4 regions of the Pelagibaculum spongiae genome follow, and region 2 is predicted to be linked to each of the others. Evidence: predicted binding sites of a transcription regulator. Region 2 holds the regulator's gene; each other region holds the start of a gene.

Region 1 (2,209 bases), on a different contig from region 2:
ACAAAACCATCTAAACCATCCCGCTCATGGTGATCAAGCAGGACAATACCGCGGGTAATATTACGCCCCGAATCATCATCGCCCAGCGACACCAGCGGACGAACACCAGCATAGGCGCGTAACACACGAGCATGTTCCATCGACGGACAAAGCTTGCTGCCTTCGGCCATTAGCAAATCAACTTCTTCAGGGGTACAACTGAGATGTTCGATTTGGTCGTATGGGATGCGTGTTGAGGTGGTACCAATCACTGAAACTGTGTCACCTGGCACCAATATGTCGGCGTCAGCAGGCTTACGGCAGCGGTTAATTACCATGTTATTCATGCGGTGTTCCAGAATTAGCAAAGCACCCTTGGCTGGGAACATTCGTACCCGCAAGTCTGCATATTCACTAATACCTTGGCCCCAAATACCGGCGGCATTCACCACATATTGGCAACGAATTTCTACCAATTCGCCATTGCGCAAATCACGCGCAATCACACCATTAATGCGGCCCTGTTCTCTTATCAGAGATTCGACACGGGTGTGATTAAAAATCTGACCGCCACGCTCAATGCCATCTAGCATGTTCGAAGCGGCTAACCGAAAAGGATCGACCGTGCCATCGGGCACTTTTACTGCAGCAGTCAGCAACGGATTGGCACTTGGCTCCATTTGCAATGCTTGGGCAGGATCCATTCGCTCGGCTTGAATTCCAGCACTGGTGCAGGCCGAAACAAAATTGTCGACATACGCTAGGTCATCTTCCGGCAGGGTAATAAACAAGCCATTAGTCGGCTCGATACAGTGCCTGGCAACCTGTTTTAAGATCATGTTTTCTTTTATGCATTCTGCGGCCGAGTGTTGGTCGGTCACGGCATAACGCGCACCGGAATGGAGTAGTCCGTGATTGCGGCCTGTGGCACCCGACGCAATGTCATATTGCTCCAGCAAAATACATTTGATACCGCGCATTGCGCAATCTCGCATGACTCCTGCACCAGTGGCACCGCCACCTATGATGACAACATCGGTCTCTAATTTTTTCATATTGCAAACCGGCTGATAGCTACTTCAACACCCTATTTGGTATGCGGGACAGGTTTGTTACAACAAACTTACGAGTCACATGCCAAAGTTTGAGTGAGTTCGAATTCCTATAAGAACATCGGAACCGAAAATTTCGATTGATTTATGACAAGGCAGCCCAGCATTTTTTCGCAAACGCGCCAAAATACCTCTAAAGAGATAAATGCTCACTAAAATGGCGAACGAAAACAACAAAACCGAAAATATGAAATAAGTCAACATGAACAAACAATCGAACCTATTGTTTTTCTTAAATAATTTACTTCATCAAAAACCATCTATTCGCTACTCTGTCAGGTTAAGCGAAAATACTGGCTGATAAATTGAACCCGTATGATCTAACTGACTATGGAATAACGTGACAGTTTGTGAAATATCGGTTGGTAAATTTACTGACATAGGCAATGGGCTTTGATCACCATTAGCTTCAAACGAACTTGAATCAAGTTTTGCAAGCGTAATATGTGGTCGAAAAATACGTGCTTCAGATTCAACACCCAACTTGAGCAATACCTGCTCAACTTTTGCCAACAAATCTAATAAAGAAAGGTTTGGCTCAGCCATTAAAGCCAGATATTGAGGGTCGTTGGCGCAAGGGAATAATTTTAGCTGATAGGGCGCAATGATTACCTGACTGAGACTGGGCTGGATATGTTGTAACGCCTGCGACAACTGCTGCAAAAATTCCATGCTGCGCTGGCCCAAAAACGCCAAGGTTAAATGCAATTTTTCTGGCGAATATAAAGCCACATCTTTGGGCAGTGTGGGTAGGTTTTGCTTGGCCCATTGGCAGATAGATGCTGCTTGAGCAGCGGAAGGCTGCAAAGCAATAAAACTTCGATATTGATCACTGGATACCATTTTAATTACTACCTCCAAAAGCAGATCAATCGGTCTCTGTCAGTTACTAAATTGTTGGTTAGCAGTAAGCCTCGAGGTTAATTTGGAGTACCGTCATCCCGTATAGGGATTGCGGGACCCAGCTGCCATGGATGGTAATAGTTAAAGCTCGTACATACTTTTGCAGATAAAAGCACCAACTTGAAGCTGCGCCATTATCCCCGCCAAATTTTTCCGAATCGTTTTATAGCCAAAGTAATTGGAGATGCAGGCAGGCGGCAAACGAGCGAAGCCCC
Region 2 (2,209 bases):
CGCTTAACTGCTAAATCTGGCAAAATATTAATCGCAGCATCGGTGACCAGTAATAGCTTGTGGTAATGCTCAGCCTGCAACACAAAAACATGGCTAACACGGCGATCGGTACGAATCCCTAGCTGTTTGTGAACCACCGCCCCCATTAACTCAGCCGTCGCCAAGCTGCCTTTCATTAATGCTTGGACCTTTTGCTCTCGTGCTAAAGCAACAGCAATTTCCGCTGAAGCATGGCTGTGCTCGCAGTCAATAATTTCAAACCCACTAATGTCCAGATCAAACGATTCTGCAATCTGCAGCATTCGATCTTTAGGACCGACCATAATCGGCTCTATCAGACCAGCCTTAGCAGCTTCGACCGCAGCTTCTAGCGAATATTTCTTCATTGGATGTACTACCGCAACCTTCAGCGGCGGATTACTTGCTGCTTTTTTTAACAGCACATCCAAAGTAGATGAGACTGGCTCTGAAATTTCCATATTTCGCCTTTATTATTGTTTTTACGAAAAGAATGAACATCATTTGCCGATTTTGTCGTGAAATGAACAAAAAAGAAAGTTTCATAACAAAATGTCATATAACTTTCTTTTAGCAACACCACAGTAACCATCACAGTTAAGAGTGTCCAAACTTGTTGCGGCAACATCGATGCTTGTTTACGAAATACATTTGGAAATAACAAAAAAAACCCGCGATCATTTCTGATCGCGGGTTTTAATTTTTCAACAATTTCAGCAGGCCATCAAACAGATTAGTGTTTGATATTTAGCGTAAACTAGCCTTCTTGAATCGTCGCAATCTGGCACAGCTTCTGGTAATCGTTGATGCGTACTTCTTTGCTCTCAACCGCCAGAATACCTTGCTTTTGGAAACGGGTCAGAACACGACTTACCGTTTCAACTGCCAGACCTAAATAGTTGCCAATCTCAACACGTGTCATAGGTAAACGAAAAGCAGTAGTCGATAAACGACGACGCCCGTTACGCGTTGAAATACTTAACAATAATGAAGCGATACGTTCTTCAGCATTCTTCTTGGCTAACAGCATAATTAACTGCTGCTCTTCACGAATTTCCTTGCTCATCATCTGGAAGAAGTGACGCTGTAGACCAGGTAGTACTTTGGTTAGCTCTTCTAAACGGTTAAACGGAACTTCACAAACTGTTGTTGATTCAAGTGCCTTAGCAGAATTCACGTGATGGTTGGTATTGATGCCATCCATACCCATGATTTCACCCGGCAAATAGAAGCCGTTAATTTGTTCTTCACCAGACGGTGTAATTGAGTAGGTCTTGATAGCGCCGGTTCTAACAGCATAAATTGCTTTGAACTCGTCACCACTACGGAACAAGTGCTGACCTTTCTCAACGCGTTGTCCCTGTTTGATAATTTCGTCCAGCCGATCAAGGTCCTCTGCCTGGACAGCCAAAGGCAAACACAGGCTGCTTAAGCTGCAGTCACTGCAAGAAGCTTTAATCGTGCGGCAGGATCCTGCCTTATGAACTTCGGTCATTGCTAGCGCTCTCGTAATTCCAGGCGAATCCCCGATCCTAATAGCTTGTTTTTATTAATCAAATGAAACATTTGTTATTACACTGCTATCAGTGGTCTGCGGGTGAATCGCAGTCGCCGTTTCGAAAAACGGCTCGTTATGCATAAGTCCCTGATAATTAGATAGACAGCCGCCGCCAGAGTGACTTAAACAAGTATCAAAGCGGCCTGCCAATTACTGCGACCTCTCAACAACAATATTGGCTGGCTGAAAAACTGAATCGCAAAATCCTTTGCTATTCCAATGTAGTTTGTAGGATTGTAAACCACTGCCGTTCGTAACCGAACATGCAAAGGTATATTTTGACCGTGATCAAATTACTCGACATGATATAGATCATATTCTGGAGTATTGGCCGGAAGATTGTCAGCTAATGCTCAAAACAGTTAATCATTTCCGGCAGACGGCAATCAAAATAGAACAAAGGGCAAGCTTTAACCTCTCAATGTTTTGAGTGGTTAAAACTTGCCCTTATCGGTCGCTTTTTTTTAGATGATTTTTGAGTAAATAGTATCCTTAGTTGGGACCTGCTCACTCAAACGATTCATATTATATGAATCAAATGCCATGCAAATAGTTCGGATCAACAACCGGCCTTTATCGGTGACTTGAATCCGCTCTGAACGAATTTCCAGCAAACCATCTTGCTCCATACCA
Region 3 (2,209 bases), on a different contig from region 2:
CAAACTTTCTGCAGTGGGCGATTGGGCCAATCACAGATTAAAGGTAAATCAACCAAACCATCGTCGGCCGATAACTCGCCAGCAATCAGTGCTTGGTAATATTTGGTTGGAACGCGATCTTGAAACTGTCGGTTGAGGTTTTTCTGACTAGCCGCATCTAGAGCAAAAATCATCACACCTGAAGTCGCGCAATCTAACCGATGTACTACCAGCACATCTAACCCGGCTTGTTGCAAGCGAGAGGTCACACTGTCTTTAAGTACTCGGCCCGGAACAGACAACACGCCAGCGGGTTTATCTATCACAACAATATGTTGATCTTGATAAAGCACATCGATACCTGCGATTGAATCTAGGCCGGTGTTTTCAGTTGAGGCGATTGAACAGTCAGGCAAAGCGAACTCCAAAATTAACAGCTGTAACAAACAGGCGAAGCAGGTTGCTCAAAACAAACTTCGGCAGCAATCTTAGCCAAGTCAGCCAGCCATGCAAGCGAGCGTATCAGGTTTTGTTGCAAGAGCAGGGTTCTGGCTGCTGTTGCGTTAGATGTCAATATTAGTCAATTTAACATAATACATATTATGCGAAATTGTATAGGTATGATTTCACGAGAAATAACAAGCTTGCAGATGTTTACAGTTGGTAAGTTAAAGCACATTCATGATCTTACCCAATGTCAGGCTTGCTGTTGGTCAAAAACATAGTTGATAATGTTTCGGTGTTAGCTCTGATTGTCGGCAATTGCTGGGTAAAATAACCAGGTTCATTTAACGATTAGACACTATGGCCCAAGAAGTTCATTCTCAGCTCAAGCAACGTACTGCTTATTTACTACTAGATGTTGCCGCCATGCTGATGGCCGCAGGTGCTCATACCCAGCGAGTTGAAAGAAACCTTCAGCGCACTGCTGTAGCTTTAGGTTTTAAGGTAGAAGCTTTTTTTTCTTTATCGGGCATCACCTTAAGCCTTCAAGATCCAGGTCACTTGCCAATAACCGTTTTCAAGAAAATCACCAGTTACGGTGTTCAGCTAAGTATTGTTTCTGCAATTAGTCGCTTGAGTTGGAATACTTCAGAAGCTAATGGAAAGCCGCTAGCTGAAATGCTGGATGAAATTGAGCTCGAGTTACAACGAATATCAGCGATTCCTCATTATCCGAAGTTGCTGGTGATTTTTATGATTGCAGTCGCTGGAATGGCATTTTGTCGGGTAGCTGGTGGCGATATGTTGTCGGTAGTACTTACCGGTATTGCCAGTGCCACCGGGTTTGTCTGTAGAAATCACTTATTAGGTAAGCAACATAATTTGGCGGTTGCCTGGGCATCTGCATCGTTTGTTGCCAGTTTGATTGCCGGTGCGGGTACTCAATTATTAGTCATGGCCGGGTTCTCACTTGCCCATTCAGAAATTGCCGTCGCAACCTCGGTGCTCTTTTTGGTTCCCGGTGTGCCGATGATCAATAGCATTACTGATTTAATGCATGGCCACATGAGCCTTGGTTTGGGGCGCGCAATGCAAGGCACCGTGATTTCTTTTTCAATTGCGCTGGGCATTATTTTCAGCCACGCCCTGCTCTCTGCTTTAGGAGCTTGATCAATGGATATGATTTTGATCGAAAAAATCTTCTGGGCCACTGCAGCTGCTTTAGGTTTTGCAACCTTATTTACCGTGCCGCGCAGAACACTTTGGGCGGTTGCTGTGCTGGCAGCATTGGGATATGGCATTCGCGGACTTGCGCTTGAGGCTGAGCTGAGTCTGGTGCTGGCAACATTGTTAGCGTCGTGTTCTATGGGCGTGGTTGCAATTCAGTTTGCCCATTGGGTGCATACGCCAACCACGGTATTTATGGCGCCGGCGGTTATTCCGATGGTGCCGGGAATATACGCCTATCGCTTTATGATGGGATTATTAGACATTAGCACCCAGCAAAATGTTAACCCTCAAATTGTCGCTGAAACTGCCAGCAATGGATTAGTGACCGTTTTTGTGGTGCTTTGTTTGGCTGTGGGAGTTTCTTTGCCTTCACTGCTTTTTAAGAATAAAAGCGTTAAGGAAATTAGGCTGTTGCGTCGGATTTATAAAGTGTGATTTACAGGATTTCTTGTTTGGTAAGCCAGCCTCTTGAATAGATTCAAGAGGCTGGGGATTTTATGGATTGAAAGTGATTCCAACGCTCTTAATACTGCACTTGTTGTTTTTGTTATTTATG
Region 4 (2,209 bases), on a different contig from region 2:
GAATTTAATAGCATCGCCAAGGGCATGGAATCAGCAGATACTATGACCAAAGCGGCAGAAGTTCGCCTAGAAGAAGCAAAAACGATTTGCCCAGGTAAGTACATTTCTCTGGTATCAGGTGATGTTGCTGCGGTTCAGGCTTCTTTGGAGGCAGGTGTTGCTATAGGTGGGCACCATATTGTCGATCAGTTGTTAATTCCTAATGTTCATCCTCAGGTATTAAACGGCTTACGCGGTATGACACCGCCAACCAAACCTAATGCAGTTGGCGTGCTGGAATTTTTTAGCGTAGCGACTTCAGTATTAGCTTGTGATGCTTCAGCAAAAGCAGCTGATGTAGAAATTATTGAACTGCGGTTGGCCATGGCCATCGGTGGAAAGTCTTTCTACACCATTACTGGTGATGTTTCGGCAGTTCAGGCAGCAGTTGATGCCGGTGCAGCAATCGGCCAAGAAAATGGTCTGTTAATTCATAAGGCGGTTATCCCATCGCCAACGGATGAATTCTTTAACACTTTGTTGTAAAAAATTCGTTTGATAAAAACCGGTGGCTTATTCGTAAGCCACCGGTTTTTATTTACAAGGACGTAATGTATTCCGCAAAGAAGCAGGATGCTGGTGCGGTTATTTACAAGGACGTAATGTATGTCGCTGGACCATGGTGCAATTTATTCCAACGGTTGATGTTTGAATTTATCGAGTGGTAACTGACCTATTGTTTGCCCGGTATTTGTTGAACGCACCGAACGTTGCAGGTCGCGCTTACGGCTGCTCCGTGCAACCTACGTGGGCAAATAAAAAAATATGAGTGTTGGAAGACTGTGACTTCCTCGCCATTTCTCATACCCGAATATCAAAAAACCATTTCAGCTTGTTGCGCTTGAGCTTAAATATTCATCTGCTGCCGCCACAAAACCATTAAAGATACTTTTAATACTCCGTCTTTTATCCGTTGTATATTCAGCAAACCAATCAAGAAAATGGCCAACCCCTGCTTAAATTTCTCATGTTCACTTATAAAAAATGAGCTTTGCTAGTTCGTATTCGAAAAAACAAAAGACTTTATTTTCAAATGGTTATACCAATTAAAAACAGCCTTAACTGCTAGTTTATTTATTAAATTCAAGTAATTAAAGTGGTAATACCGATTTGTCAGTCATTGTTGCTTAGTTTGATATGAGTTCGCTACCTCCGATGACATAGGTCAAAAGCGAAATTCTGATTCGGAGTAGTTTCTATATCAGGAAATTTTGTCACGTTATTAATTTTATATTTTAACTATTTGATAGGTGAATAATTATGGCTGCTTATAAGTTTTTCATGCCTGCTGTTAATTTGATGGGTGAAGGATGTCTAAAAGAGGCAGTAGCCGATATTAAAAGTCTGGGTTTCTCCAAAGCATTGATCGTTACCGACAAGCCATTAGTGGAAATCGGTCTGGTAAGCAAGGTTGTAGAAGATCTCGGCGCTGCAGATATTACGAGTTTGGTATTTGACGGTACTCAGCCAAACCCAACCGTAGGTAATGTAGATGCTGGCTTGGAAATGCTAAAGGCATCTGATTGTGATTTTATTATTTCTTTAGGCGGTGGATCTCCACACGATTGCGCCAAAGGTATTGCGTTAGTTGCAGCAAATGGCGGCAGCATTAAAGATTATGAAGGTGTTGACCAGTCTGCCAAGCCGCAAATGCCGCTAGTAGCGATTAATACCACTGCAGGTACCGCATCAGAAATTACTCGTTTCTGCATTATTACTGATGAAGAGCGTCACGTAAAAATGGCGATCGTAGATAAAAACACTACGCCAATTTTATCAGTCAATGATCCTGCATTAATGAAAGATATGCCAAAAAGCCTGACTGCGGCGACCGGTATGGATGCACTGACTCACGCGGTTGAAGCTTATGTTTCAATTATCGCCACACCAGTGACTGACGCCAGCGCATTAATGGCGATTGAATTGGTCGAAAAGTATTTACGCGCAGCGGTTGCCGATGGCGACAACATGCAAGCCCGTGAAAAAATGGCCTACGCACAGCTATTAGCGGGCATGGCATTCAACAACGCAAGCTTGGGTTATGTACATGCGATGGCGCACCAGTTGGGTGGCTTCTACGACTTGCCGCATGGGGTTTGTAACGCAATTCTGTTGCCACATGTTCAGGAATATAACGCGCAGGTTTCTGCTGCTCGCCTGAAAGATGTCG

The links. The regulator FNR, encoded in region 2, switches genes on or off when oxygen is low (the NO sensors DNR and NnrR bind a similar motif). The targets are predictions, from matches to a motif close to TTGATNTANATCAA.
Region 1: glpA (anaerobic glycerol-3-phosphate dehydrogenase subunit A) is a predicted target of FNR. The motif match lies at 1,172-1,185, and genes of this name have one in related genera.
Region 3: DC094_RS11875 (threonine/serine exporter family protein) is a predicted target of FNR. The motif match lies at 683-696, and genes of this name have one in related genera.
Region 4: yiaY (L-threonine dehydrogenase) is a predicted target of FNR. The motif match lies at 1,195-1,208, and genes of this name have one in related genera.

Annotation. Positions count from the first base shown of each region.
Region 1 is NZ_QDDL01000003.1:253,101-255,309, forward strand. Features, by position in the region: gene glpA (anaerobic glycerol-3-phosphate dehydrogenase subunit A) at 1-1,034, opposite strand, end outside; gene thpR (RNA 2',3'-cyclic phosphodiesterase) at 1,359-1,934, opposite strand.
Region 2 is NZ_QDDL01000002.1:482,690-484,898, forward strand. Features, by position in the region: gene DC094_RS08125 (bifunctional enoyl-CoA hydratase/phosphate acetyltransferase) at 1-479, opposite strand, end outside; gene fnr (fumarate/nitrate reduction transcriptional regulator Fnr) at 776-1,513, opposite strand; gene hemN (oxygen-independent coproporphyrinogen III oxidase) at 2,041-2,209, opposite strand, start outside.
Region 3 is NZ_QDDL01000004.1:307,463-309,671, reverse strand. Features, by position in the region: gene DC094_RS11880 (pseudouridine synthase) at 1-395, opposite strand, end outside; gene DC094_RS11875 (threonine/serine exporter family protein) at 784-1,593, shown strand; gene DC094_RS11870 (threonine/serine exporter family protein) at 1,597-2,088, shown strand; gene DC094_RS11865 (hypothetical protein) at 2,149-2,209, opposite strand, start outside.
Region 4 is NZ_QDDL01000006.1:205,048-207,256, forward strand. Features, by position in the region: gene DC094_RS15080 (BMC domain-containing protein) at 1-525, shown strand, start outside; gene yiaY (L-threonine dehydrogenase) at 1,300-2,209, shown strand, end outside.